Regions from separate parts of the Paenibacillus sp. ICGEB2008 genome, predicted to be linked through region 1. Evidence: riboswitches for the same ligand, from Rfam matches in the RefSeq annotation. Region 1 holds a riboswitch; the other holds the start of a gene.

Region 1 (3,157 bases):
TTTACGGCGCGTGGCTGCGGCGGCCAGTGAGCCCGCTTCCGCCAGAGCTGTCGCTCCATCGTACATGCTGGCATTCGCTACTGCCATGCCTGTCAATTCGCAAATATACGACTGGAATTCAAAAATGGCTTGCAGCTCGCCCTGGCTTACTTCCGGCTGATAGGGGGTGTAGGCTGTGTAAAATTCGGAACGTGAGGTGATGTGCTGAATGACGGACGGAATATGATGATCATAAATACCTGCACCAAGAAAGCTGGCATGTGTGTCTGTATTGGCGTTGTGTCCGGCCAGCTCGGCCATGTGGCGAGTTAAGGCTCTTTCGTCAAGCCGAGAGGAAAGAGGGAGTTCCCCTTGGTATCGAATTGCCTCTGGAATGTCACTGAATAAATCATCAATGGATGATACGCCCACCACACGCAGCATTTCGGCTTGATCTTGTTCGGTCATGGGGAGATAGCGATGCTGCTTCATAAGTTCTGGCTCCTTTCGAAAAGCAAAATTTAGATAGTAAATTAGCTAATACATAATCGTAGTTGGAAAATCCAGAATTTCGTATCTGACATGATCATTTTTTTGAAATGAAGAGGATTTAGGATCAGCGTGGCCGCTTATAAAAGGGGGCTGCGACCACTTCCGCACGCAGGCGTTTACCTCGAATTTCGACCTCTAACGGTGTAGATAGGGTGCTAAAACGACTGTCCACCAGGGCTAGCCCCAAATTACGCTTCAAGGTGGGCGATTGAGTCCCCGTTGTGACCTCACCAATGTGTTGGCCTTCCGCGAAGACTGGATAATGAGCGCGCGGGATACCGCGGTCAATCATTTCCAGCCCGATCAACTTGCGAGGAATTCCTTGTTCTTTCTGGTGTTGCAGTGCTTCTCTGCCGATAAAATCTCCTTTATTCAGCTTGACGAAGAAACCTAAACCAGCCTCAAGCGGTGAAATGGTGGCAGATAACTCTTGTCCGTACAGCGGCAGCCGTGCCTCAAACCGTAGTGTATCGCGAGCACCAAGCCCAGCGGGAATTAGCCCATACGATTCACCGCAACGAAGCAAACCATTCCACACGGCGGGCGCTTCCTCAGCAGGTATATAAAATTCAAAACCGTCTTCGCCGGTATATCCGGTTCGGGAGACGAGTGCTTTTGCTCCGAACAATTGCACGTTCTCATGGAATCGGAAAGATGCCAGATTCGTAATATCTGTATCTGTCACGGCTGCGGCAATATGTGCTGCTTCCGGACCTTGTAATGCCAGCAATGCGATCGCATCAGACACATTCTCCAGATGAACCGATGCAGGTACGTGGCGCATGAGCCAATCCCAATCTTTGTCGATGTTGGAGGCATTCACAACGAGCATGTAGCGCTCTGGTCCTTTGCAGTATACAAGCAAGTCATCCACTACGCCTCCATCGGGGTAACACAGGAGTGAATATTGTGCCTGGCCCGGTTCCAACTGGCTGACATCATTCGTGGTTACCCATTGCAAAAAAGCCTCGGCTTCTTTGCCCTCAACCAAAAACTCGCCCATGTGCGAGACATCGAATAAACCCGCGCGTTGCCGGACGGCCTCATGCTCTTTTTGGATGCCGTTAAACTGAACGGGAAGCTCCCACCCGCCAAAGTCAATACAACGAACCCCGGGCTGCGTCCCGTAAGACGAAAATAATGGTGTTCTTCGCAAATTAGACATTTTTTCACTCCTATCCAGTGTAATCGGCTAAACAAAAAAGACAGGCTGAAAGAAACGTATAGACGGCAGTCCATACTCTTCTTTCAGCTCTGTCCTTGATACCAGAAAGTTACCCCGGTGTGAACCAGGTTTCCCCTTGGGTGATCCGCTCTAATCGCGAATGCTCTCCAGAGATGCGTCCGGCAGAGGTCCTTTTGCCTGAGAGATTCACCTGCAATGCAAGTTTACTCCTTCGGCGCTACCTTTTGGATCAACGGTAGGTTACCCGGTTTTGCAGGTAACAAGTTGATCCGAGTTCGCGTGCACAACTGTCTCAGAAACGACAACAGCTATGCGAATTTTTTGGGTAGTCTCTCCCTCCGCGTTCATCCGCGTTTGCAGTTGTCGGGGTATTTCCAAAAGCATTTGCTATAACCCATTAATACGCAAATTCATTCAAAATGTCAATAAAAATGTCATATAAAACAATCCAAAAAACATTTAATGTATAAATAAGGATATGTAAGCGTTTGTTACAAGTTATCATTTTTTAATATTCTATGCTATATGAGATAACATGAAGTATTTTTGTTAGTATTATTGACATGATTGCTCATGTTGTCATAATCTTAACCTGTCTAATACAGGTGATTAAAAGCATTTTATTCATGTGGAAGTGAGGCGAAAGCAGGATGAGTGAAGTGAAACGGGAACTTTGGTATACAGACGAACATGAGTGGGTTCAGCGCACAGCAGACGGGACGTTGCGGATCGGCATTACAGACTTTGCACAGCATCAACTGGGTGATATTGTTTTTGTGGAATTACCTGGGGCGGGAGCAACGATTGAACAGGGGGCAGAGATTGGTACAATTGAATCGGTGAAGACCGTATCCGACCTTTTTGCTCCGGTGGCGGGAACCGTATTGAAAGTAAATGAAGCTCTGGAAAGCACACCTGAGCTGGTGAATGAATCTCCCTATGAAAAGGGTTGGATGATTGAAGTAGAGATGGGCAATGATGTCGAGGAAGCTCTGAGCAAGCTGCTGTCTGCGGATCAGTACGAGCAGTTGATTTCGGATGAACAATAACGAGCAATATAAGATGGAATATTAGCGCTTTATTCTAAATTTTTATATGGATATTGAATTGAATAAAAGCATCGTTAGTCCGCTCGTTTTGTGTATAAAATAGTCGCTATGATCTGACATGGCGGCTATTTTTTTGTTGTCTTTTAGAAGACGTAATTACGTCGATTTATTAGATTTAGAGGTGAGCTCCTCTATATAAGTGTGCAGATTTACAGCACTGTTTTTTCGACTAATTTCTATTGTTATCGGTCATATTAAGAAGAATTATGCAGGTATAATACGTTGTCCGTTATTTTAAATTTAAATGTTGTCATCAACGTTCATGACGAAAGTACGTTTTCATTTCGTTGATGAAGATAGCGCTGTCATTTAGTATGAATTTTAAGAAAAG
Region 2 (3,157 bases), on a different contig from region 1:
CGGCCTGCTCAGGTGTGCCACCGCGTAGCTCCACCATCGCGCCAGCGGCCATCCCGATGGCTGAGCCAATCTCAGCCTGACAGCCTCCCTCCGCGCCGGAAATGAAGGAATTGTTGGCGATGACGTAGCCAATGGCTCCGGCTGCGAACAAGCCGTGCACCATATGCTCATCATCCCAGCCGAATCGCTCCTGCGCACTAATGAACACACCGGGGATGACTCCACAAGAGCCAGCAGTGGGCGTAGCCACAATACGCCCCATGGATGCATTAACCTCCGACACGGATAGCGCATAAGCCATGGCGAGTGCAGAGGCGTCGCCGGAGCAGGTTTCCCCTGCCCGCAGATACTCGGCCAGACGCTTGCCATCACCGCCCGTTAATCCACTGCGGGATACGGTGTCTTGTGTCTGACCACGATGAACGGCCTCCTTCATGACTTCATAATAATCAGACATTTGGCGGAAGATTTCTTCTTCCGTTGTATTCGTCTCTTGTACCTGCTCTTGAATCATCAGGCGGCCAATCGTGGTGGATTCCTCCGCGCATATGGCGCTGATTTCATGCAGATGGCTAAATCGCATCAGATTCAGCTCCTTTTTTCAAATTAATCATTTTAATTTCGTACATATGTGGTAAGGATCGTAGTTTTGCGATCAGTTCAGCCGTAGGAGGACTGTCCGTTTCGATGGCGGTAAGTGCTTCTCCATCTCGGCCTTTGCGATCCACATGCATATAGGCAATGTTAATGTCGGCAGCGCCGAGTGCTGAAGTCACCGCACCTAATGTGCCGGGCTTATCCGAGTGAAGAAGCACCAACGTAGCCAGCTCCCCGGTCAGGTTGACTCGGAATTCGTTGAGCTGCTGGACATGGATGCTGCCGCCGCCGATGGAGGAGCCCAGCAGTGTGCGCTGATCCTCACCCTTCCACAGTTCAAAACGGACGGTATTTGGATGGGGCGCGGGTAGTCCGCTGACGGCAAACTCCACGGCCATTCCAGCCTGCTCCGCCCATTGCTCGGCATCTGGAATTCGGTGGTCGTCTGTATCGTAATTGAGCAGGCCTGCGATGAGTGCTAGGTCTGTACCGTGTCCTTTGTAGGTGTCGGCGAAGGAGCCGTACAGTGTCATGCGGGCACGGTCCGGCTGCATCCCGAGCCAGTGACGGGCAACGCGTGCAAGCCGCACCGCGCCTGCAGTGTGTGAACTGGAAGGTCCGGTCATGGCCGGACCGATAATGGAAAATACATCTTTGAAACGCATGGTGTGGCCCCCTGTATGTTCTAGTACCATAGTATATGGTATTTCCGCGTTTGTGCGCAGCTATGACGGTTCCTAATGCTGACGTACAATGTGAGCGCAAAAAAGGACAGGATAAGGAAGTTTCCCTTATCTCTGTCCTCGTTACCTGAGAGTTTCGTGCGGTGTACTTACCGCCTTACCCCTTGGGTGGCTTGCGCTCTCTCCAGAGTTGCGTCAGATGACGATACATGGACCTGAGAGATTATCCGCCAGCCGGGTGCTGACGTCTTGCTCCTTCGGTGCCGCCAGCGTGTAAGCCCCTGGACAGACTCTCCCGTCATCTTCATTCGCGTATACCGTTCTACATATCTTTCTTAGCGTAATGTATGCCGTGCTCGGTGTCAATCGCAGGTTTCAATTTTTACATAAACAGGCGAGTTTCCGATAAAAAAGATTAAAATTTACATAATTATGGATGAAATCAGGAAGGAATTAGAAGATTGACAGCTAATCTGATAGAGGACAAGTACATTTATGGAATTATAGGAGGGATATTGACGTATGGTAAAAGGCTTGCGGTTCACAGGTTCACGCTTGAAAGGGGTGCTGCATCTAGCAGCGATCGTATCGCTGTTGATTGGGATCCTCGTTCCATTCGGTCAGGTCAAGGCAGAGGGAGCATTGACAGTAGACGAAGCACTTCAGCGCCAAGGCAGTGGAGGTACAGTGACGGTGGAAGGCTACATCGTCGGACATGCTACCGGATCGAAAACAGCTAATTTTTCTGCTCCGTTTGCGAATGATTTTAACGTACTGATTGCCGACCAGGCCAATGAACGTAGCACGTCTAATCTATTGGATGTGCAGCTGACATCTGCGTACAGAGGGCAATTTGGGTTAATAGGTCATCCTGAACTGGTCGGCAGCAAAATTCGCGTGACAGGTACGCTTGGTGCCTACAATAATTTTGGTGGAGTAAAAAGTCCAAGCGCTGTGGAACTGGTGAGTGGAAGCGAGCCGGGGGAACCAGGTGAACCTGGCGAACCTGAACCTGGCAACCCGGGTCAACCCGGTACTACACTGCCGGATGGAAAAGGCAAAAAGGTGCTGTTCGATAATACGCACGCACAGACGGCTGGTGCAGCAGATTGGGTCATTGAAGGCGCCTTCTCCGACTTTGCCAATGGATTACGTAATGTAGGCTTTACTGTGGATCAATTGAACCGCCCTATTCCTTTTACTTATGGAGAACAGGCCATAACCTATGATAAGCTGCGCCAATATGATGTGTTCATCATCGGTGAAGCGAATGTGGCCTTTAAGGCATCCGAGCAGGCTGCCCTGCTGCAATATGTGAATAACGGGGGAAGTGTGTTCTTCATCTCCGACCATTATAATGCCGACCGTAACAAAAACCGTTGGGATTCCTCCGAGGTTATGAATGGCTACCGTCGTGGAGCCTATACTAATCCGGCCAAAGGCATGACTGCAGAAGAAGCTGCATCGCCGGCGATGCAAGGATTAACAAGCTCCGATTGGCTGGCGACCAACTTTGGTGTTCGTTTCCGTTATAATGCGCTTGGCGATGTAAATGCTACGGACATCGTAGCCGCAGATCAATCCTTCGGCATTACCAAGGGTGTACGCTCGATTGCCATGCATGCGGGATCTACGCTGGCTATTATTGATCCTACCAAAGCCAAAGGAATTGCCTATATCCCGACAGGTACAAAAAAATGGGGCAATGCAGTAGACCAAGGAGTCTATAATGGCGGAGGCCGTGCGGAAGGTCCTTATGCTGCGATCTCCAAGGTGGGTCAAGGCAAGGCAGCATTTATCGGTGATTCTTCCCCTGTAGAAGATGCTACTCCGAAATATGCGCGTGAGGAAAACGGACAGTCGAAAAAGACATATGA

What was found. A riboswitch is a leader RNA that binds a small molecule or an ion and turns the genes downstream of it on or off. The one in region 1 is predicted to bind glycine.
Region 2: linked by a shared signal. The riboswitch ahead of sdaAB (L-serine ammonia-lyase, iron-sulfur-dependent subunit beta) and the one ahead of gcvT (glycine cleavage system aminomethyltransferase GcvT) in region 1 are both predicted to bind glycine.

What each region holds. Positions count from the first base shown of each region.
Region 1 is NZ_AMQU01000008.1:76,166-79,322, forward strand. Features, by position in the region: gene gcvPA (aminomethyl-transferring glycine dehydrogenase subunit GcvPA) at 1-471, opposite strand, end outside; gene gcvT (glycine cleavage system aminomethyltransferase GcvT) at 596-1,696, opposite strand; glycine riboswitch at 1,776-1,872, opposite strand; glycine riboswitch at 1,873-2,065, opposite strand; gene gcvH (glycine cleavage system protein GcvH) at 2,368-2,766, shown strand.
Region 2 is NZ_AMQU01000012.1:16,750-19,906, forward strand. Features, by position in the region: partial or broken gene sdaAA (L-serine ammonia-lyase, iron-sulfur-dependent, subunit alpha) at 1-583, opposite strand, end outside; gene sdaAB (L-serine ammonia-lyase, iron-sulfur-dependent subunit beta) at 573-1,262, opposite strand; glycine riboswitch at 1,474-1,588, opposite strand; gene C400_RS0112475 (DUF6359 domain-containing protein) at 1,803-3,157, shown strand, end outside.